2 regions of the Streptococcus rifensis genome follow, and region 2 is predicted to be linked to the other one. Evidence: predicted binding sites of a transcription regulator. Region 2 holds the regulator's gene; the other holds the start of a gene.
What was found. The regulator CtsR, encoded in region 2, represses protease genes until heat stress. The targets are predictions, from matches to a motif close to TTGGTCAAAAAAGGTCAAANA.
Positions count from the first base shown of each region.

Region 1: ACVRYP_RS08755 (ATP-dependent Clp protease ATP-binding subunit) is a predicted target of CtsR. The motif match lies at 9,751-9,771, and genes of this name have one in related genera.

Region 1 is NZ_JBRUCW010000014.1:22,866-35,046, reverse strand. Features, by position in the region: gene ACVRYP_RS08790 (LTA synthase family protein) at 1-848, opposite strand, end outside; gene ACVRYP_RS08785 (DUF2079 domain-containing protein) at 1,285-3,348, shown strand; gene ACVRYP_RS08780 (hypothetical protein) at 3,774-4,610, opposite strand; gene ACVRYP_RS08775 (hypothetical protein) at 4,704-5,648, opposite strand; gene ACVRYP_RS08770 (Crp/Fnr family transcriptional regulator) at 5,774-6,415, shown strand; gene ACVRYP_RS08765 (DUF1827 family protein) at 6,511-6,819, opposite strand; gene ACVRYP_RS08760 (NUDIX hydrolase) at 6,859-7,302, opposite strand; gene ACVRYP_RS08755 (ATP-dependent Clp protease ATP-binding subunit) at 7,461-9,710, opposite strand; gene argF (ornithine carbamoyltransferase) at 9,888-10,877, shown strand; gene argC (N-acetyl-gamma-glutamyl-phosphate reductase) at 10,910-11,929, shown strand; gene argJ (bifunctional glutamate N-acetyltransferase/amino-acid acetyltransferase ArgJ) at 11,940-12,181, shown strand, end outside.
Region 2 is NZ_JBRUCW010000007.1:7,684-19,864, reverse strand. Features, by position in the region: gene secE (preprotein translocase subunit SecE) at 1-32, shown strand, start outside; gene nusG (transcription termination/antitermination protein NusG) at 116-652, shown strand; partial or broken gene ACVRYP_RS05375 (LD-carboxypeptidase) at 752-916, opposite strand; gene ACVRYP_RS05370 (helix-turn-helix domain-containing protein) at 907-1,098, opposite strand; tRNA gene ACVRYP_RS05365 (tRNA-Cys) at 1,611-1,681, opposite strand; gene rpsB (30S ribosomal protein S2) at 2,046-2,828, shown strand; gene tsf (translation elongation factor Ts) at 2,903-3,943, shown strand; gene ACVRYP_RS05350 (FAD/NAD(P)-binding protein) at 4,134-5,573, shown strand; gene ACVRYP_RS05345 (glycerol dehydrogenase) at 5,843-6,937, shown strand; gene ACVRYP_RS05340 (COG2426 family protein) at 7,030-7,497, opposite strand; gene ACVRYP_RS05335 (CtsR family transcriptional regulator) at 7,681-8,136, shown strand; gene ACVRYP_RS05330 (ATP-dependent Clp protease ATP-binding subunit) at 8,146-10,575, shown strand; gene tyrS (tyrosine--tRNA ligase) at 10,613-11,869, opposite strand; gene pbp1b (penicillin-binding protein PBP1B) at 12,034-12,181, shown strand, end outside.

The sequences.
Region 1 (12,181 bases), on a different contig from region 2:
CTTGGACTAAGTTGATGGATACTTTTGATAGAGTAAGCTGTCTCAATGAGGTAAAGACCAAGAAAAGGAGCCAAGCCGTTGACAATCAGATAATACAGTTGGCCAAGGAAACCTAGACGATATTGTTTTAGTTCAGGTAACTTCTTTTTAACAAGGTTAGATAAAATGATAAGAGAAATCAGGAGCAGTGATTGGATTGTTGGATTTGTAAAGGTATTGAAGAAATAAAAATCCTTAGATTCGCCATATCTGAATGCTAGTTCCAGACTCCCTTTAGCCAATAGGTAGGTTACAAGACCAACTAGGATAGCTGTAATGATAGAACCTGATTGCTGTTTATTTTTATTAAGTTTGAAGAGATAAATTAATAACAAGATAGCAAAAAGAGCTAGTTGTCCCCACCAGATGCCATTGGATTTGGTAATGGCATAGTGCTGGTCAAATTTAAGAGAGATAGGCTTATAAATAAGTTCATCGCCATTGTAACTATTGATTTGCATGTAGAGTTTATCATCAAGATATACTTGCAAGTAACCTCCAAAATCGTAGCTACTATATTCAAAGTTTAGGCTCTTAATCGGTTGTTCGCTCTGAATTTCTAAGGTTTGGTTTTCATTATCTCGAGCATCAGCTGTGAAAATTGGAATAACTGTAGCTCCGTATTCTCCCCAATCCTTTCTAACAATTTGCTCTTTTGTCAGAACACTTCCATTAATTGTTAAATTAGTTCGGATATTTTCGTTATATCCTTTGGATTGAGGATCCTTGGATTGAATGGCCACAAATTTGATGTTACCTTGATTTTCGCCGACAGTCAATTCATTACGGATTAACGCAATGTAACTCAAAAAAGAGATAATAAAAAGTAGAGGGAGAAGTTTGGAAAAGACAAGAGTGATCTTAGTTAATTTTTCTTGAGGAATGACTTTTTGGACTAGTCTGATCCATTTTCTTTTAAGATTGTTTATGAGATTTAAAAATGATTGCATATAAAGAGTGAAAATCCTTTCTAAAACGATACCATGGTACTATTAATGCAAACGAGATATGGTAAATTGGAAATATTATAATGATGAGTTTTGTAATTGGAGAGTGAATGATATATTTAAACATCCAATTAATATTCTAACATAATTTGGATAAAATAAAAGGCTGTTTTCTATAATATTTGGTAAAAAAGGTCATGGCATAAGATGAAAAACATGATATAATAAAATGATATTATGTTGCTGATTGAAAATAGATGACGACATAATAGAAACACTCTAAGGAGATTGAGACAAGATGTTTAATAAACTATTAGAAAAGCCCTACATAAAAAGATATTTTGGTGAACTTCAAGTTTTCGAATGGGTAACTTTCCTTTTCAATGCTTATTTCACCTATGCGATTATAAATGCGATTCTTTTACCTATTGAGAGCTTATTTTTAAAATTACCTGAAAATAATCACATCCTACTTATTCTTTTACTGATCTTCTTTCTTTTTAATGTCCAACTTATTGCTCGTAAACATTTTAATGCCGGCTATTTTACAAAGATATTGATCGTTTTAACGGCTCTTTTTATGCTAGTGACCCTTTGGAAGAGTCCTAGTTTAATGATTTCATTTGGTCTTTATTTCCTGGGATTTGCCCTGTTTGCAACCTTTAGTCTAAGTAGAGAAAGATTTCGTTTTTTAATTCCTTTAAGTATACTCATAAGTTTGCCTCGTACAGTTTATGCGCTTTATCGCGGTTATCCTGGAGATTTAGGAAGATTTGTTATTAGTTATGAAAATTGGAATTTTAGACACCTCTGGCTTTTCCTACTTGCTGGCATAGGTGCACTGGCCATTATTTGTTTGCTAACCCCAGTGTTAGAAAAAGTTGAAATCTGGAAGTTGAAACCTAAACTCCTCAAGCTCTCTTACCTTCTGGTAATTTTTATTGGACTGTCTTATGTTATTTATCTAGCAGTGATTTCAGCTTATAAAGTAAAAACTCTTTCAGTTTCGACCTTTGATATAGGGATTTTTACGCAAATGTTTGAAAGCATGCTTAGGGATTTTACACCAATGACAACCTTGGAGCGAGACCGATTGCTATCGCATTTTGCAGTTCATATTTCCCCTATTTTTTATCTGATGTTACCCTTTTATGCTATCTGGCCCTATCTTGAGACACTGGAAGTGTTACAAGTGCTGATCGTCTTTTCTGGGGTAATTCCGCTTTACTTTATTCTGAAAAAACTCTCTCTCCCAGAATGGCTTAGGCCTTTGATTTTGCTTTGGTTTTTTGCCATTCCAGCCTTTACTACAGCGGGATCCTATCGGATGCACGAAAATTGTTTTCTTGTACCGCTCATTTTATGGCTAGTCTATGCAAATATGGCTCAGTGGACGAAGCGACTTTTCATCATAACTTTATTAACCCTAATGGTAAAAGAAGATGCTTTTATCTATGTGTTTTCAGTAGGGCTTTACTTTCTATTGCAAAGACGTCTTCATTTTACAAAGAAAAGGAGACTGAAAGTATTTCTCTCTCAAATGGTTTTTCCATTCTTGTATTTTGTCACCTGTATTTATTTGTTGACACGCTTCGGTGATGGTGCTATGGTTACACGATTTGATAATTTTCTCTTGGCAGAAGAATCTGGATTAATCGCTGTCATTCGTAATATTATCTTAAATCCAACTTATACCTTTGCCAGTTTATTTACGCAGCGTAAGTTAAAGTATGTCTTTATGGTTTTTGCAACTCAAGCTTTTTTACCCCTGGTCCAAAAACGATGGGAAAACTTTGTTTTATTGGTTCCTTTCGTAGTCATTAACTTACTTTCTGATTACCATTACCAAGCAGATCTTGGGTTTCAATATAGCTATGGGACAAATACCTTAATCTTTTTTATGTCCCTTTTAGCACTAGAATCTTGTTATGAATATTGGACAGAAGATAAACTCAGTTTCTCTATAATAAATAGAAGATTGGCCTCAATCGTTGCGATAGGTTTCATCATGTCTACTAGCGTTCTTTATAGTTTTATTCACACATGGCATTATGATATGATGTTATACTTTGATAAAAGAGAAATGTATGACAGTATCCATGAGACTTTAGCCAAGGTTGATAAAAATCAACGAATCCTTGCTTTCTCAGCTTATACAGTGGATCTCAGACAAACAGAAGAACTTTATGATATTTTTTATCATAATGAGAGAGAAGTAGACCTGGAGGTAGATTTAGTGGTGTTGCCGCGTTCTGTTTTCGAGGGGACTTCCACAGAAAAGGAAGTAGTTGCTAACTATTTAAAAAATGGTTATCAAGTCTCAGATGCTTCTACTGAATATGTCGTGATCATTACAAAATAAACAGAAAAATGGGAGTGGGACAAAAATCGGTAACCGAATAGGTTCGATTTCCCCTCCCTTTTTCGTTTTTTAGGTTAGGGCTGAGAAGGTCTGGGGATAGACCTTCTCACTCCCACCCCTGCATAGCTCAAACAGTCAGAAAGTGACTGTTTGAGGTTGGAAATAGGGGAAACAGTGTTTCCCTCTTTTGTTAGGGCTGTAAAAGCTGATGAAATCAGCGAATTAGAGGTCACTCAGCAGTGGCTCATTGGCACTGAAGCACCTAAAGACCTGTGCAGAGGTAACACTAAAACTGGCCTAGCCAGTGAGTGTTAGTCCCAACCACTGCGACTTGTTTAACTGATGATAAATGATTAGAAGGCTAGGACTTTTGTCCCAGCCTCGTTTTTATCCCTATTTTAAATGATTCGTAATGGTATTTACCATCAAGAATTGCTTTTCAAACATTCGTTAATCCAGTTGATAAAGTTTTCAGTCGAATCTCCAGAAACCTCAGCATTAGTGTGGCCTTGTCCCCAAACGGTAGCAAAGTCAACATTGTCGATGCCGTAGTTCTCAAGAGCAAGAGCTAAATTAGCTTCGGTTGAGAGGGCAGTATCGCCTTGATTAATGCCAGAACGAATTCTCCAGTACTTGGCAACCGTCGATGTTCCTGTGCCATCGTAATAATCTGAAAGGTAATAGAGTGGTGTATACATGTTAATCCGTGTGGTCAGATCAGTGCCGAGACTATCTGTCAAGGACATGTCCTCTTCGTAGGCTGTTTCATAACTGGTTCCTTTGAGGATTTCAGTCATGCGTGAGTCCCAGTGAGTGCTAGAGCCGTCAACACCGAAGAGTTGATTTTCCCCTTGGGCTTCGTTCAGGTCATCAAATGCACCGACATCCTTGGAAGGATTTTTAAGGTACTTGACAAAATCTGCTACGCTGGTAATGGTGGCAGTATTGGTTGATGCATCATAAGTAACCCACTCACCATTAGCATTGAGGGCATCGATATAGGCTTCGACACTGTCGTAAGTTCCTGAGAGACTCAAGGCAGAGCTAGATGAGGAGCTACTGCGTGTAATCCCGTCAGAAGCTTCTAAAGAAGCTTCTGTATCGTCTGAACTACTAGATGTATTGGAGCTAGAATCACTTGATGAGGAACTGTCTGATGTTCCAGAAGTTTCCATATTTGGTGCTTCACCGCTAGGCATCTCTCCAGTTGGTGGTTCTCCGCTTGGCATTTCCCCAGACGGTGCTCCGCCTCCACCAGGCATGCCACCTTGACTAGAACTAGCATCGTAAGGGAAGGTCGTATTTTCTAAGAAGGTATTGAGGGAATCTTCAATGGTTTCCTTAATAAAATCGTATTAAGAGCCAGCTTGGTAAATGCCTTCATCAGAAGCTTCCAAGGTCAAGGTATTGCCGTCGCTATCTTTAAGACCGAGGTCGTTGATGTAGTCAGCGTAGGCTGCCGCTAAATCATCTGAGATTGCCTGAGTTTCATCATCCAAGTCGGTGCGGGCAGAACCAAGATTCCATTCGTAGGCGAGGTTTCCAGTATCGAGGTTAGTAATCGGCACCCAAGCCATGACACCTGAGATAGCATCAGAGACTCCTGTGACAGCACCGATTTCTTCCAGATAAGCGTCATACAAGGCACTGTCTCCAGATGCGCCCAAGATTGAGGCTTGAGCACCACCACCAGATGTCCCAAAGGCAAAGATAGTATCCGTATCGCCAGCAATATTGCCTTGGTTGTAACGGATATAGCGAATAGCAGCCTTGGCATCAGTTACGCCCAATGGTGCCCCACTATCTCGACCTCGTAGTCCAGCAGAAACATAAATCATTCCTTCGGCAGTGTAAGATGCTGCTTCACTGCTATAGTCTGTCAGAGCTGACATGGCTGAATAGCCTGGCGTATTGATTGGGATAACAAGCGGAGCAGTTTCAGCTGTGTAATTACCAACCGTTGCGTCCGTGTTTAGTTCTGCGGTGTAGGTGCCATCGCCATTATCAGTTGCGGTCATATAATCACCTGGAACAAAAATAGACAGGGTTTGCTGATCCGAATCAGCGGGGTCGGCAGCATAGGAAATGCCAATTTGGTAGTAAACATTATCATCGGCATTATAGAGCCATTTGCTGTTATCGATTTGGTCCAGTGTGGTCGAAACCTCTCCAGTGGATAGGGATGAGGTTGACGCTACTGTCTCTGTAGACGTGTTGGATGTGTTTTTCGCACAAGCGGTTAATAAAGCCCCAGTAGCCAGTAAGGTAACACTTGCTAGGAACCATTTTGTTTTTGCCATCGGTTAAGTCCTCTTTTCATCGAAATTGTTAACGGGATAGTGTATAATAAAACTATCATTGTGTTATTCTAACGAGATTCATGAGAAATTACCATAACTTATGTTAAGATTTAAGGAGGATTGGGATGGATTTAGCATTCTTTAAGGAATCTGGTGAACGCCAAACCGTTCCTAAGGGCGAGGTGATTACAGACACTCGAACTCAAGAAAGTATTTCGACTATCTATTTCTTAGAAACCGGAATAGCGTCATTGATGTCTATCAATGAAAAAGGTGAGAAACAAACATTTCAATATTTTATCAAACCAGGCTTTTTAAACAGTATCCCCTATTTAACCCGATCTCGCCTAGGTTTTGAAAATGACCGTGACGTTGAAGTCATCGCAAAAACATCTTGTAATATTTGGAAAATACAGGTTGATCGTTTTGAAAACTATCGAAACAATCCGGATCTTCTAAATCTCTTCTTAGACAATGTTCTTCAGGATTATATTTTTGCTATGAATAAGCAAGAAAATGGATCTAATGGTAGTACATTGTCAAATCTCTGCCAGTTTATTGATCAATATGCTCAGCCAGGAGATCCCCATCGTCGTCTCAATAAACTCTTTACCTATGCAGAAATCGCTAGTTTCTTACAGGTGCATGAAGTTTCTGTCGCTAGGCTCATGAAAGAGTTAAAAGAAGCTGGAATAATCGCCAAAGAAGGCCATGAATTAGTGATACAAAATGAGGAAGTTTTAAGGCAATGGCAAGACAGAGTATAAAAGGCCTTTTTGTTTGATCTGAGGCATTGATATCATAAGAAAAAATCATCTAGTCAAAAAGCAACCCCCAGTTCACTTGAACTGGGGGGTTAAGGTTATTGGGGGTTGATAATGGGGATTGACATTTCAATCATAGTTGGACAAACCAAGGTTTGGATGTTTTCTTGATCAATAATAGTTGTGTCTATTTTCCGTTTTAAAAAGAAAGCTCTGATTTTTTCCACTTCCTCATGACGAATAGCACGGTGCTTATTACTGATTAGAAGTTCATAGTGTTTAGGCGCCTGCGTGAAAATGACATCTGTATTTCCGGCAGTATAGGTCTCTACCAGAGTCGCATCAGTATTTGCGAGTTGGTTGGTCACGAGTTCAGCGTGACTATTTGTTGTATTGATTAATTTCATGACAATCTCCTTTTCAATCTTGAGCGCATGAGTTTAGGGTCACTGTCTTTTTTGCCATTCTTGGACGCCCCATTGATGGCTACCACGTTTGAGCTGAGTGATGGCTTCGTCTATCGGGAACCAAGCAAGGTGGTTAAAGTCTTCTAAGGGTTGCTGAACTTTTGAAAAAGAGGTGACAGCATAGAGGTAGGCAGGGTGATAGTAGTGAGTGTCGCGGTGCCGCGAGTAAAAATACTCATCAGCTTGACCTAAGAAGTCTCCGATCTTGGCAGCATATCCTAGTTCCTCGATGAGCTCTCGACTGAGGGCTTGCTCATGATTTTCACCAGCTTCGATTTCGCCACCTGGTAAAAACCAAGCCCCATTCGGAGCTTGAACCAGAATAATTTCTGTATTTTCTGGATTAGGGATGATCGCATAGACGCCATAACGATTCTGATAATCAGCTCCGTCTATCTTTTGACCAAAAGTTGGGTTTGCCATGGGCTTCTCCTTCGACACCTTGAATGAGAGGATATTTTCTCTACCATGGGTAGAGAGTCATCATCAAATCCTTTTGTTCTATTATACTAAAAAAATAGCATTTTGGTGATTTTAGAGTAAAAAACTCTTAAACATTTTCAGTTTAAGAGTCAGAAAAACTATTTTTTGACATCATCGATAGGGACAGTTTCCGTAGACTTTTTGGCTGCTTTAATCACAATATTGCCAGCAGATGTCATGACAGCGCGGAGGTCTTTCTCAGTTGGATTTTCCAAGTAGAAGTCTGTAATAGCGTCTTCGATATGATCTTGAATAGTTCTGCGGAGCGGTCTAGCTCCCATCTTAGGATCGTAACCGAGATCGACTAATTTTTCCTTAACCTTATCGGTTACATGTAGCGTGATACCGTTTTGGCCAAGTCTATCGTTAACGGTAGCTAGCATGAGGTCAACAATCTTGAGGAGATTGGCTTTGCTGAGGCTTTGGAACTCGATGATGCCGTCAAAGCGGTTCATGAATTCAGGACTGAAGAAGTCACCGAGTTGTCCGAGAACAGAGTTTGTCCGATTCTCACGGGCAGCTCCAAAGCCAACCGAAGCTTCGACTTTACCAGTGCCAGCATTAGAAGTCATGATGATAATGGTATCCTTGAAGCTGACAGTACGGCCTTGACCATCCGTCAGACGGCCGTCGTCTAAGACTTGTAGGAACATGTGCATCACATCTGGATGAGCTTTTTCAATCTCATCTAGCAAGATAAGTGAATAAGGGTTGCGACGAACTTTTTCTGTCAATTGACCAGCTTCTTCGTAGCCGACATAGCCTGGAGGTGCACCGACAAGTTTGGCTGTACTGTGTTTTTCCATGTACTCGGACATATCAAAGCGAATCATACTATCGGCAGAGCCAAAGAGTTCAATAGCCAGTTGTTTAGAAAGCTCGGTTTTACCGACACCCGTTGGCCCGACAAAGAGGAAGGAGCCGATCGGACGGTTAGGTGCGCCGAGTCCAACACGATTACGGCGGATAGCCTTAGCAATCTTGTCAACGGCCTCGTCTTGGCCAATTACTTGGGACTTGAGGTCGCTAGCGAGATTGATCAGCTGACTTTGCTCTTTTTCTTTGAGGTCACCGACCGGAATATTAGTCTTGCGCTCGACGATGGCTTCGATTTCTTTTTCAGAAATGACAGGAATATCTTTCTCGTCGAGAGTTGCTTTTTGCATTTCCTTGAACTTAGCAATTTGGTCACGGAAGTAGGCTGCTTTTTCGTAGTCTTCATCGCGCGTGGCTTGTGCCTTGAGATTTTCAGCTTCCACCAAACGTTGGTCGATTTCTTTTGGATCGACAAAGTTGAGTGTTAGGTTCATCTTAGAACCCGCTTCATCCAAAAGGTCAATGGCCTTGTCTGGCAAGAAGCGGTCTTGGATGTAACGATTGGATAAAGTTGCAGCGGATTCGATGGCTTCATCAGTGTAACGAACATGATGGTAGTCTTCGTAACGCTTTTGAATCCCTTTTAGAATGGTAATGGTTTCCTCGACACTTGGCTCATCCACACGAACAGGCTGCATGCGGCGTTCCAGGGCTGCGTCTTTTTCGATAATACGGTATTCATTGAGCGTAGTAGCCCCCACTAATTGGAGCTCGCCACGAGCAAGAGCTGGTTTCAAAATGTTTCCAGCATCCATATTCCCATCACCAGCAGCACCAGCTCCGACGATTTCATGGATTTCATCGATAAAGAGAATAACATCTTGGCGCTCACGAATTTCTTCCATGAGTTTTTGCATGCGCTCTTCAAACTGGCCGCGGATACCTGTTCCTTGAACAAGGCTAACCACATCTAAGCGGATGACTTGTTTGTTTTGGAGTTTATGAGGAACATCAGCATCGACAATCTTTTGAGCCAGCCCTTCAACAACAGCAGTCTTACCAACACCAGGCTCTCCAATAAGAACTGGGTTATTTTTGGTACGACGGTTAAGAATTTCGATCACACGAACAATTTCCTCATCGCGTCCAATAACAGGATCGATGCCTCCACGACGAGCAATCTCAGTGACATTGATTCCAAACTCATCCAAGAGGCCCTGTGGTTTAGGTGGCTGTTGATTTCCACCACGGTTGCCACCATTTCCACCCTGACGACCAGCTTGGGTTGGCGGTGTTTGATTGCCTGGGCCCTGCTGAGGACGTTGGAAGTTGCTTAAATTATCAAAGAAGTCATCAAAAGGACTTTTTTGTTGGTTTTTGATGTTGGACAACCCACCTAAGATAGGATTTTCTGGGTCTGTTTTCATAATTTGATAACAATTTTGGCAGAGGTCAACCTGCTGTTGGCGACCATTGAAATTGCTATATAGGTGAATGGTTGCATCGTTAATTTGACAGTTATGACAAAGCATTGAAGTACCCCTTTTCTAGAAGATAAGATTTTTCCACCGAAAGGTCAAAGATGGTCAAATCATGATTTCATTATATCACTTATTAGGGAGAATGCAAGAAAAAAGTTCTCTTTAGGACTTGACTATTTTTCATGATTATGCAATAATTACATAAATATTCAAAAAAGGTGATATAATATGCAATCGTTTGTAAAAGAAATAGACTTCAGTAAAAGTGAAATACTTAGTTTAATCGAGTTATCTATAGCATTTAAGACATTAAAGAAAAATAAAATTTCGCATAAATATTTAGAAGGTAACAATATTGCTTTGATATTTGAAAAAGCATCGACACGAACAAGAGTAGCCTTCACGGTTGCCGCTCAGGATTTGGGAATGGCAGCCACCTATCTGGGTGCGAGTGAAATTCAGCTCGGAAAAAAAGAATCTGTTGTCGACACAGCTAAGGTTTTAGGATCAATGTTCGACGGGATTGAATACCGCGGCTTTTCCCAGGAAGATGTCGAAACCTTAGCTCAACACGCAGGGGTTCCAGTGTGGAATGGGCTAACGGATACTTGGCATCCGACCCAGATGATTGCAGATTTTATGACCTTAAAAGAAAGATTTGGTTATTTAGAAGGGCTGACCATCGCCTACTTGGGAGATGGGCGAAACAATGTTGCTAATTCACTCTTAGTAACGGGAGCTATGTTAGGTCTCCACGTTAAAATCATTGCGCCTAAAGACCTGCAACCGGACTCAGAAATTGTAGCCATCGCTCAGCAATTGAGCCATGGGAATACACTGACCATCACAGAAGATGTAACTGCTGTTGAAGGGGCAGATGCCCTTTATACGGATGTCTGGGTGTCCATGGGAGAGGATGTCGACTTTAAGGAGCGGATTGATCAGCTTTTGCCTTATCAAATCAACCAAGCCTTACTGGCTAAAACCAATAAACCAGACACGATTGTCCTGCATTGCTTACCAGCTTTTCATGACAAAAATACTCTTATTGGTCAAGAAATCTATGAAAAATATGGGTTAGAAGCGATGGAAATCACGGACGATGTGTTCCAAGAGCAGGCAGAGGTTATTTTTCAAGAGGCGGAAAACCGCCTACACTCCATCAAGGCTATTTTATACATGACAATGACAGGAAACGATCACTTACCAGAAGCATAATCGATAGAAGAAGGGGAACATCTATGGAGACTATCAAGGTAGCTATTATCGGGGTTACAGGGTACAGTGGCATAGAATTGTACCGTTTATTAAGACAACATTCGCATATTGAGGTGCACAGTGTCCATGCCAGTCAATCGGTAGGACATGGTCTCAGCGACTTGCTTCCCCATATGGGAAATGACCAGAAACTCACGATAGAAGCTGTGGATCCTGAGCAAATCATGAAGACTGTTGACTTGGTTTTTATAGCAACGCCGAGTGGTTACTCTAAAGACATAGCCGGTCGCTTTTTAGAGCAGGATTTTCCAGTAGTTGATTTATCTGGTGACTATCGCCTGCCCGCTGCGGTCTATGAAAAATGGTATGGCAAATCAGCAGCACCTGCTTCAGAGCAAGAACAATTTACTTATGGTTTGAGCGAGTGGACAACTTTATTCGGCAAAAAATTCATTTCCAATCCTGGCTGCTACGCGACGGCGACGCTACTAAGTCTGCTTCCTTTAGTCGATATTATTGATGAAAAAAGCATCATTGTGGATGCTAAGTCGGGATTAACGGGTGCTGGAAAAAGTTTAACGGCGTCTAGTCACTTTGTGCAGGCCTATGGAAATTACAGCACTTATAAGCTCAACCGCCATCAACATATTCCAGAAATTATGCGAGTTTTACAGGCCCATAATCCTGAAATTCCCCATCTTCAATTTTCAACGTCACTTCTTCCCGTTAATAGAGGAATCGTTGCAACGAGTTATCTTCATTTAAAGGATGGAAAGACAGCAGAAGATGTTGACCTTGCCTTTAAAGAGGCCTATAAAGAGAGTGCCTTTATTCAATTGCAGGGGAACCAGTTTCCAGATTTACATCAGGTAGTTGGCTCTAACCGCGTTGCAATTGGTTGGGAATACAATTCCCGAACAGAGGTTCTAACCGTTATAACAGTACTGGATAATTTAATTAAGGGTGCTGCTGGTCAAGCCATCCAAAATGTTAACCTTATGTATGGTTTTCCAGAAACAGCAGGATTGGATAACCTAGCTACTTATATATAAAGGAGAAAAGATGAAAATCATTGAAGGAACCATTGCCTCACCAAAAGGATTTTCAGCAGACGGTGCAAACGCTGGTTTTAAACGAAAGAAGTTGGATTTTGGTTGGGTTTTATCAAGCTGTCCAGCCAGTGTTGCCGGCGTTTATACTACCAACCAAGTTATTGCGGCTCCTTTAGTCGTCACACGAGATACGATTGCTTCTAGTGGAAAAATTCAGGCTATCGTTGTGAACTCAGGCATCGCCAATTCATG
Region 2 (12,181 bases):
GTGGTCTCATGAGTTTGATTAACTTTTTCTAAAAAGTTGTCAAGCCCAAGCATTTAAGGTATAATAAGAGTAATTAAGAGAGCCGGCAGGCTCTTTTTTGAAAGGAAAATAAAGAATGGATAGTTTTGATAAAGGCTGGTTTGTCCTGCAAACCTACTCAGGCTATGAAAACAAGGTCAAAGAAAACCTTCTACAGCGGGCACAGACATATGATATGTTAGAAAACATCTTGCGCGTGGAAATCCCGACCCAAACCGTACAAGTTGAGAAAAAAGGGGAGATGAAAGAGATTGAAGAAAACCGTTTCCCAGGTTATGTACTGGTTGAGATGGTCATGACCGATGAAGCTTGGTTTGTGGTCCGTAATACGCCAAACGTTACCGGATTTGTCGGTTCTCATGGTAACCGCTCTAAACCAACCCCACTCTTGGAAGAGGAAATTCGGGCCATCCTTGCCTCTATGGGGCAAAGTGTGCAAGAATTCTCCATTGATGTGCGTGTTGGGGACACTGTTCGCATTATCGATGGCGCCTTTTCTGGCTATGAAGGCAAGGTTTCTGAGATCGACAACAACAAGGTCAAGATGATTATCTCTATGTTTGGCAATGATACTGTGGCTGAAGTTAATATGAGCCAAATAGCTGAATTATAACCAACCGTTGATACGACTAAAGAAAAGGCAAGCTGGGAGAGACTCTGCTTGCCTTTTCTTTGTTCAAAGAGAACTAGTAGAAATTCATAAAGGTCTGCTTCATTGTTCCTTAACAAGGATCTTACCGTCACTGGTGTCAAGTGTTGCCTGAGCCCCTATGGTAATGGTAAAGAGCGGTTGGGTATGGGCAAAATCCAGATCATAGAGGACTGGAATGGTTTGAAGGATGGGATGTTTGTCCAATATAATAGACATTAGCGATTTAAACTGTTATAGTACTGAGTTATTTTGATGACTTTATCAAAAGACATGCCACCAATATCAGTCCGACCTTTGACATAGTTTGCTAAAGTTTGCTCCGATATACCTGTGGCCTGTGCTATTTGATAGCGTGAATGACTCTTGATGAAATTCATCATCTCTTCCTTGGATAACACTTTTATCATAGATGATACTCCTTATTTGAAAACCAACCAGAGTATCAATGCAATAAGCAGTGACCACACCAAGAAGGCTTTCCAGTCAAATTTATGTTTACTTACTTTGTATTTTACTTTCATAGCATTTTTTGATAATATTTAAGTACACCCCCGAAGGGGTGGATAGTGATTGCTCACTATCCAATCGTGATGTGCCATTCAATGGTTAGGATGATAAGATTTAGTTTGACGACCGACTTATCTGTTCTAACCTTGAGTGGCTTTTTTAAGTACCTAAACATTTTTACTCCTTTCTGTTACTTTCCTTGTCTAAGGTAACCTCCCTTTACCTTATGTCTATATTATACTATTATTTATAATAGTAGTCAAGTAGTTTAATAAACTTTTTTTAATTTTTTTGACCACCATTTGCCCACCAACTTCTCCATAATTAGCCTGATTTAACCTGACGAAAAACAAAGAAAAGCCCTAAAACAGGGCTTTTCAGCATGTAAAAGCAAGAAAGATATTCTTCTTTAAGGCGGTAGACGGATTTGAACCGACGATCAAGCTTTTGCAGAGCCGTGCCTTACCACTTGGCTATACCGCCATGCGCTTTATAACAGATAATATTCTACCCTAAAAATGAACTTCCGTCAAGGTCTTAATCGGAAATTGCGAAACTTCTTCGGATTGTGAGTAAGGCGTGATTGTATTCGAGGATAGAAATCTTTTCAAGCAAGCTGTCAATGGGGGTGACATGGTGTGGTGGACATCACTAAAACATTGAAGATTTGATTTTAAATAGAGACTTTGCTTGCAAAAAGAGAATTTTTTTGTTATCATGATAAAGTTGTGACAAAGTTGTGACAACAACAAATACTCATCTAAGATGAATCGTGGAACTGTTGCCCTTGTGGTGGTTTTGCGAGTTGAAATCTTAGAGAGGAAAAAACAAAAAAGGAGAAATACTCATGGCAGTAATTTCAATGAAACAACTCCTCGAAGCGGGTGTGCACTTCGGTCACCAAACGCGTCGTTGGAACCCTAAGATGGCGAAGTACATCTTTACAGAACGTAACGGCATCCACGTTATCGACTTGCAACAAACTGTAAAATTGGCTGATCAAGCTTACGACTTTGTTCGTGATGCAGCAGCTAACGATGCGGTTGTCTTGTTTGTTGGAACTAAGAAACAAGCTTCTGAAGCCATCAAAGAAGAAGCTGAACGTGCTGGTCAATACTACATCAACCACCGTTGGTTGGGTGGCACATTGACTAACTGGGACACTATTCAAAAACGTATCCGTCGCTTTAAAGAAATCAAAGAGATGGAAGCAAACGGTACTTTTGAAGTCTTGCCTAAGAAAGAAGTTGCCCTTCTTAACAAACAAATGGCTCGTCTTGAAAAATTCTTGGGTGGTATCGAAGACATGCCTCGTATCCCAGATGTTATGTACGTTGTTGACCCACATAAAGAACAAATCGCTGTTAAAGAAGCTAAAAAATTGGGTATTCCAGTTGTAGCTATGGTTGATACAAACACTGATCCAGATGACATTGATGTGATTATTCCATCAAACGACGATGCGATTCGTGCGGTTAAACTCATCACTGCTAAAATGGCTGATGCGATCATTGAAGGTCACCAAGGTGAAGACAGCGTCGAAGCCGTTGAAGCAGAATTAGCTTCAGAGCCAGCATCTACTGAATCAATCGAAGAATTGGTTGAAGTTGTAGAAGGCGATAACGCTTAATAATTGTAAATCTAAAACCTAAGGGGGCGGGGCGGAGCCCTGTTCCCTTATTTCGTTTAAAAAGGAGACTATAAATGGCAGAAATTACAGCTAAGCTTGTAAAAGAATTGCGTGAAAAATCTGGTGCTGGTGTCATGGACGCTAAAAAAGCATTGGTTGAAACAGATGGTGATATCGATAAAGCGGTAGAATTGCTCCGTGAAAAAGGAATGGCAAAAGCTGCTAAGAAAGCTGACCGTGTTGCAGCTGAAGGCTTGACTGGTGTCTTTGTAGAAGGCAATGTTGCTGCAGTTGTTGAAGTGAACTCTGAAACAGACTTTGTTGCGAAAAACGATCAATTCGTAGCGCTTGTTAAAGAAGCAGCTGAAGTCATTGCTAAAGGTAAACCAGCTAACAACGAAGAAGCTCTTGCCTTGACAACAGCTTCAGGTGAAACTTTAGAAGCAGCTTTTGTATCAGCAACAGCAACTATCGGTGAGAAAATTTCATTCCGCCGTTTTGCCTTGGTTGAAAAGACTGATGAGCAAGTGTTTGGTGCTTACCAACATAACGGTGGTCGTATCGGGGTTATCTCAGTGATCGAGGGTGGCGATGAAGCCCTTGCTAAGCAAGTTTCAATGCATATCGCTGCTATGAAACCAACTGTTCTTTCATACACTGAATTGGATGAGCAATTTGTCAAAGACGAATTGGCACAACTCAACCACAAGATCGAGCAAGACAATGAAAGCCGTGCCATGGTTGACAAGCCAGCCTTGCCACTTTTGAAATATGGTTCAAAAGCTCAGTTGACTGATGATGTATTGGCACAAGCTGAAGCTGATATCAAAGCTGAATTGGCTGCTGAAGGCAAACCAGAAAAAATCTGGGATAAAATTGTACCAGGTAAGATGGACCGCTTCATGCTGGATAACACGCAAGTAGACCAAGCGTACACACTTCTTTCACAAGTCTACATCATGGATGACAGCAAAACTGTTGAAGCCTATTTTGATTCAGTAGGCGCTAAAGTCGTTAGCTTTGCCCGTTTTGAAGTTGGTGATGGTATCGAAAAAGCTGCCAATGATTTTGAAAATGAAGTTGCAGCAACAATGGCTGCAGCACTTGGTAAATAAGAATGACAGTGAGAGGACGATTGCTCCTTTCAGTTATCAAAAATGAAATCACAGATAAGACCCAATTCCTCTAGTAATGGTTGAGGAGTTGGGCCTTTTTGTGTTAATGAAGAAAAGACGGTCATCTAATCCAATGTTTTACAGACAGGATTTCTATCTTATGATATCATAAGATTAGGAGAATATAGAAATGACAAAATCAATCGCAATTGTAGGTATGGGGGTCAGTGGCCTCGCTGTTTTACTGGGCCTATCTCAATTAACAGAAACTCAACTGGCACAGTTGACTATTGTCTGTTTTGATGATCGAAATCATTTTGGACGTGGGATTCCCTTCCAAGAGGATGTCGATGAAGCTCTAATCAACTCGCCTATTGATACTATTTCCTTTGATTATCGAGATATGGGAGATTTTAAAGCTTGGTTGATCGCGAAAGGATATGCGGTGGATCGGCCTTATGTGAGTCGAGCACTTTATGGTCAGTATATGCAGGAGCGTGGTCAAGAATTGATAGACCAGTTGCCCACAACAGTTGTTAAAAAGCGCGTAGACCACTTGACCTATCTTCCAGAGACACAACAATGGCAAGTGCACATCGATGGGGAACTCTATGGGGAAGTCTTTGATGAGTTGCATTTGGCCTGTGGGGATTTACCCACCATTGATCCTTACCGACTAGAGGACAACTCTAATTACATTAGAGACCCTTATCCTATTAGAGAGCTAAACGACATTATTTGGAAGGATAGTTCGGTCTCTTTGATTGGGACAGGTTTGGCAGCGGTCGATGTGCTCAAATGGCTATTAAACCAACCTGTAGCCCGTGTTTTTGCTTTTTCAAGATCCGGTTATTTTCCGACCGTTCGTATCCTTGATGGGGAACCGTTCGAATGGGTGGCGATGACAGATGACAAATTTGAAAGCTTGAAATTAGAAGATTATTTTTCCATAGAAGAATTTGAAGAACTATTAGAAAAAGAGCTGCAGGCGCTTGGGTTTCAGAATTGGGAAAATGCCTGTGAAACCTATTTAGCATCAGGGATAGAGGGTCTTTGTTTAGCTGAAACTTACCCTGAGGAACTTTATCGACTACAAGCGCTTGCTTCTCGTGTGGCAGATTGGTTCAGCGACCTTTGGCCTCGGATGACGCAGTCAGACCGTCAACAGTACAAGGAGATTTACGAAAAAGCTATCATCAATCTTCGAAACCCTATGCCAGAAGAATCAGCCGATGTCCTGATAGGAGCTGATAAGTCAGGACGCTTAGTTGTTTTGAATCAGGTGACCGATGTTGTAGCAAACGATGAGGAGTTTGATATTATCCAAAAAGAAGGAGATGATTGTAAGGTTTCGTATGTGATTAATGCAACGGGCTATAACCTCACAAAAGCAAATCAGAAGAAGGCTACACCTCTTTTGCAACGATTGTTAGACCAGCACCTCGTACAAATCGATGACGAGGGAGGTCTCAGTGTCCTAGCTGAAACTGCTCAAATCATCTCCCCACGTTACGGCACCCTGCCGAATCTGTTTGCCCACGGTGAATTGATCAATGGTGTTATTTACCAAAATAATTCCACAATTAAAATTCAACAAATGGCAGAAAGAGCAGTTGCGGTTAGTCGATAACTTTTACTAGGCTAGCTATAGTAGTCGTTTTTAAAGTCATTAAGCAGTGAAAATGAACGAGCAAGCTTGTTTCAAAAAGTTTAGATTATAGTTGATATACTAGGAGTAAAGTTACAGAGAGACATTGTTAATTTTTGCACAATTTTTTGGAAAAAGTTATACTGAACATGCGAGGTCGTTTTCTAAAAAGAAGGGAGGTTAGATGTATCGGAGTGACGACTATAAGTTAGGAGAAATTGCTTTTCTCTAGAATGGAATGAGGTAAACTAATGAAAGTTTTTGCGAGTCCTTCCCGCTATGTTCAAGGGAAAAATGTTTTGTTTTCAAGTGCTGATCAAATTAATGCACTAGGCAAACGTCCTTTAGTTCTTTGTGACGATGTCGTGTTTGATATTGTTGGTGAGCGGTTTATTGACTATTTAAGCTCAGAATCTTTTGAGGTAACACGGGTAGCTTTTAATGGAGAAGCGTCTGATAATGAGATTAATCGCGTCGTTGACTTAGGCAAGGAAAGTCAGGTCGATGTCATTATTGGACTTGGTGGTGGTAAAACCATAGACAGTGCTAAGGCGATTGCTGATTTATTAATGATTCCTGTCATTATTGCCCCAACTATCGCGTCGACCGATGCCCCAACCTCAGCTTTATCTGTTATTTATACCGACCAAGGGGCCTTTGAAAAATATATCTTCTACTCTAAAAACCCAGAATTAGTCTTAGTAGATACCCAGGTCATCTGTCAAGCACCACCGCGTTTACTAGCTTCAGGGATTGCCGATGGTCTTGCGACTTGGGTAGAAGCTAGAGCTGTTGTCCAAAATAATGGAACAACCATGGCTGGTGGGCACCAAACCATTGCAGGAGTTGCGATTGCCCAAGCTTGTGAAAAGACCCTGTTTGCCGATGGCCTCCAAGCTATGGCCAGTTGTGAAGCCAAAGTAGTGACGAAAGCTTTAGAAAATATTGTGGAGGCCAATACCTTGCTGAGTGGTCTTGGCTTTGAAAGTGCTGGGCTTGCAGCTGCTCACGCTATCCACAATGGTTTTACAGCATTAGAAGGCGATATTCATCATTTGACCCATGGTGAAAAAGTGGCCTATGGCACCTTGACCCAACTGTTCTTGGAAAATCGTCCAAAAGAAGAGATAAACAAACATATTCGCTTCTACCAAGCCTTGAACTTACCAACACGGTTATCAGAATTGCACTTAGCTGATGCGGATTATGATACCCTGCTTAAAGTTGGAAAACAAGCAACGATTGAAGGAGAGACCATTCATCAAATGCCATTTGCCATTACAGCAGATGATGTGGCTTCGGCTCTTTTAGCAGTAGATCAGTATGTTGCTGCCTTAGACGATTAATTCAGGGGCAAAACATCCACTAGCTATTTAGGCTGATCAATTATCAAAAAAGTATTCTACCTCACTAGTCGTCTAGTGAGGTAGAATACTTTTTAATGGCTAAAAACATTGAGACCAAAGACCGTCAAGAGCCCCATGATCACACCTGCTAAAATTACCCCTAGCATAATGACCACAACACTTTTTTTGAAGTCCCATCCTAAAATACTGGCTGCTAAAGTTCCAGTCCAAGCCCCTGTACCTGGGATAGGAATACCGACAAATAGAAGAAGGGCTAGGAAAATCCCGTTCTTACCAGCTTTTTCTTCCAAGACTTTTCCTCCTTTTTGGCCTTTACGAAGACACCAGCTGAAGAAAGGGCCAATTACAGGTTTATCAGCACCCCAGACCAATACTTTGTGGGCAAAAAAGAAAATAATCGGCACTGGCAACATATTCCCAAGGACACCCAGGGAAAGGGCTTGCCAAAAGGGAATCCCATTAGCAATACCGTAAGGCACTGCACCACGAAGTTCAATCAATGGCACCATTGAAATCAATAATAAAATAAGATAATGCATAAAACCATCCTTAATGATAATAGTCTTATTGTATAGGCTTCTGTCAGAAAGGTCAACTAAAAGCTATTGAACTTGAAATAATCAAATATCCCATGGGAGAGCTTTTCTTCTCTGTACCTCTTTAGTTCCTAATTGATCATTTTTTTGATATAATAGTCAAAGATAGTCAGAGGAGGTGGTCTGATGGAGCCCAAAAATACATCTGATAGCATTGAAGCTTATATTAAAAAGCGTTTAGCCCAAGCTGGTTTTGTAGAGCTAAAGCGTAGCGAAGTGGCGGCGTCTTTTGAAGTTGTTCCAAGTCAGATTAACTATGTGATTAAGACGAGGTTTACTGAGAGCCGTGGGTATGTGGTTGAAAGCAAACGCGGTGGCGGTGGCTATATCCGCATCGATAAAATTGATTTTTCAGATCATCACCACCGATTAGAAGGGTTGAGACTTAGTCTTGGAAATCAAGTCAGTCAGACCGTTTTTACAGATATTATTCAAATGTTGTTTGAACAAAAGTTGATGACAGAAAGAGAGGGAAATCTCATTTTAGCCATGAGTACTAATGAGGTTTTAGGAGCAGAAGCTGATAAGATTCGAGCAAATTCGTTGCGACGGATTATTCAGCAATTAGATAGAAAAGAGTAACTGAAACGTATGAAATTATCACACGGTATGAGAACAGCTTGGGAAGATGGACAGATTCTTGCTCAACGCTATGGTTGCCAATCAGTTGAGTCGTGGCATGTTCTTTTGAGTTTTATTGGCAATGGCGAGTCGATAGCTGGCTCAGCTTTACAGGATTTTGACTTTGATTTCAATGACTATGATCGGGCCATTTATGCAGTGACCGAAAAGGAAATGCGTGAAGAGGTTGGAGACTTTACTGTTTTGCCCCATTCCAAGCGGTTGCGTAATCTTACTGAGTTTGCTAAGGCCATTGCCCAAACCCTTAAAGCCAAAGAACTGGGAACAGAGCACCTGTTGCTAGCTATTATTTTAGATGGTGCATCTCTGGCTTGTCGTGTCCTCGAGGAAGTTGGTTTTACGACTGAGCAAGGAGAGCATGATGTGACCATGGTCGACTTGCGAAAAAACCTAGAGCATAAAGCCGGAATGACTAAAGCAGATATTAAAGCCATTCGAGCGATGATTAAGGGCAATTCAGGAGCCTCTAAGGGCAATATGGCTAATATGATGGGGATGCCTAGTGCACCAAGTGGAGGATTAGAAGATTATACCCGCGATTTGACCGAAGCTGCTCGTCAAGGAGAGATAGAGCCAGTTATTGGACGCGATGCTGAAATTTCACGCATGGTCCAGATTCTCAGTCGAAAAACAAAGAATAATCCTGTTTTAGTCGGAGATGCGGGTGTCGGTAAAACAGCACTAGCGCTAGGTCTTGCCCAACGCATTGCAGCAGGTGAGGTTCCTGAGAAATTGGCCAAGATGCGTGTCTTGGAACTGGAATTAATGTCGGTTATTGCGGGGACCCGTTTTCGCGGTGATTTTGAGGAACGGATGAACAATATCATTGATGATATTGAGGCAGATGGCCAAGTGATTCTCTTTGTCGATGAACTCCATACTATTATGGGGAGCGGAAGCGGGATTGATAGTACGATGGATGCAGCTAACATCCTAAAGCCTGCCCTATCTCGTGGGACCCTTCATATGGTCGGGGCAACAACCCAAGATGAGTACCAAAAACACATTGAAAAAGACTCCGCTTTATCTCGTCGCTTTGCCAAAGTTGTTGTAGAATCACCATCAGAAACAGAGGCGATTACGATTTTGCAAGGTCTAAAAGAAACGTATGAGCAACACCACCGTGTCTCTATTTCGGACAAAGCGGTGGAAACGGCGGTGACCTATGCTAAGCGCTATTTAACAGGGAAAAACCTTCCTGATTCCGCTATTGACCTTTTAGATGAGGCTGCCGCTACTGCCCAAAATAAGGCCGGCCATGCAGGCATTCAACCGGAACTAAATGAACTGGACCGTGCTTTGATGGCAGGAGAGCTGAAAAGAGTTGAAAGGTTGCTTGATAGAGAAGAGTGGAATTCAAAAATTAGCGTCACCGAAGACGATATCTTGACGACCCTTAGCCGCTTGTCTGGTATTCCAGTCACTAAATTAACCAAGACGGAAGCCAAGAAATACCTTAATTTAGAGGCCGAATTACACAAGCGCGTGATTGCACAAGATGCCGCTGTTTCGGCTGTCAGCCGTGCCATCAGGCGTAATCAATCGGGAATTCGTCAAACCAAGCGTCCGATAGGATCCTTTATGTTCCTAGGTCCTACTGGGGTTGGGAAAACTGAGCTTGCCAAAGCCTTAGCAGAAGTGCTTTTTGATGATGAGTCAGCCTTGCTACGTTTTGACATGTCTGAGTACATGGAAAAATTTGCAGCAAGTCGCCTCAATGGAGCGCCTCCTGGTTATGTCGGTTATGAAGAAGGTGGGGAGTTGACGGAAAAAGTTCGCAACAAACCTTACTCTGTACTCCTTTTTGATGAGGTTGAGAAGGCTCATCCAGATATCTTTAATGTCCTCCTTCAGGTTCTGGATGATGGACAGTTAACTGACAGCCGTGGACGCAAGGTTGATTTTTCTAACACCTTAATCATCATGACCTCTAACCTTGGAGCGACAGCTCTTCGGGACGATAAGACAGTTGGATTTGGAAGCAAGGATCTACGGTTTGACCATGCTAATATGGAAAAACGAATTTTTGAAGAGTTGAAACGGCACTACAGACCAGAATTTCTTAACCGCGTCGATGAAAAAATTGTCTTTCATAGCCTTGACCAAGTTCATATGCAAGAAGTGGTTAAAATTATGGTACAACCGCTCATTGATAGTTTAGCCGAGAAGGATATCAAGGTGAAAATACAGCCTTCTGCTCTTAAGCGCTTAGCAGAACTCGGTTATGATCCAGAGATGGGGGCGAGACCACTGCGCCGGGCAATTCAAACAGCATTGGAAGACCCGTTGGCAGAGAAACTCTTGTCTGGAGAATTAAGTTCTGGCCATCTTCTTAAAATTGGCGTCAAGCAACAAGAAATCAAGTTTGACATTGACTAAAGCAAAAAGCACTGGTGGGCCAGTGCTTTTAAGCTTCTTAAAACGTTAAAACAAAGTATTTTTTCTTTCCACGGCGGATGACAGTGAGCTCGTTGTCAATCTTATCCTTGTCTGACAAGGTGTAGTCAAGGTCTTGAACACGGTCGCCGTTGATGTAGATGGCTCCATTTTGGACATCTTCTCGGGCCTGGCGTTTAGAGGTAACAACACCAGCTGCAACCAAGAGTTCGACGATAGTTAAGTCATCCTTTGCTTGAACAGCGTAGTTCGGAACGTTGCTGAGTCCAGCTTTGAGTTCTTCAGCTGAAAGGCCCTTGATATTGCCTGCAAAGAGTTGTTCGGTAATCTTCAGCGCTTGGTTGTAAGCGTCTTCTCCGTGAACGAGGCTTACAACTTCTTTGGCTAAGATTTTTTGAGCTAGGCGTTCATGCGGTGCTGCTTCAAATTGGACACGAATGTCTTCGATTTCTTCTAAGGTCAAGAACGTAAAGATTTTTAGGAAGCGAACCGCATCTTCGTCCATGACATTGAGCCAGAATTGGTACATTTCATAAGGACTGGTCTTAGAAGCGTCCAACCAAACAGCGTTACCTTCTGATTTTCCGAATTTTTTACCACTTGAGTCGGTAATGAGAGGTACGGTGATGACATGGCCTGTTTTGTCAGCCTTGCGGCGAAGCAACTCAGTACCTGCAGTCATGTTGCCCCATTGGTCAGAACCCCCGATTTGCAGGGTGACGTTGTGGGCGCGATTGAGTTCGTAGAAATCATACCCTTGCATGATTTGGTAGGCAAACTCGGTGTAGGAAATTCCAGTTTCGATCCGTTTTTTGACAGATTCCTTGCTCATCATGTAGTTGACAGTGAAATATTTCCCGACATCACGCAAGAAATCGATAAAACTGATAGAGGCAAACCAGTCGTAGTTATTGGTCATGACAGCCTTGTTCTCACCATTCTCAAAATCAAGAAAACGAGAGAGTTGACCTTGGATTTTTTCCACCCAACCATCAACCGTTTCTTTGGTCTGAAGGCTACGCTCAGCATCCTTAAAAGACGGGTCCCCAATAAGCCCAGTAGCTCCACCGACTAGCGGAAAAGGCTTGTGTCCTGCTAATTGCAGGTGACGGCAGACCAAGATGGGCACTAGGTGACCTAGGTGCAGGCTATCAGCAGTTGGGTCATAGCCTGAATAATAAGCGACGCTCCCTTCTGTCAAGGCTTTTTCAAGGGCTTCTTCGTCTGTTGTTTGAAAAACAAGGCCGCGCGCTTTGAGTTCTTCAAAGATGTTCATAGGCTATTCTCCTTTTTAGATTTTGCTATCTGTTTTTGAAAACAGAACTACTGATTAGACTGATAGTCTCGATTTCAGTAATGTTTCCATTATATCACAAATTTATCTTGAGATGGCGAAGAATTAAAAAAATATGTTATAATGGGCTGGATAAGGAGTTTTTAATGGCAAAATTTGATTTTGAGAAATTGAAAAACATACAAAACAACGAAAAAGTAAATACAGTTAAAACGAAAGTAGTTGCTTTCTGGGAAAAATCTGGACTCATTAAAATAGTCCCCTATCTTGACAGGATTCTTAGTGGAGTTAAAA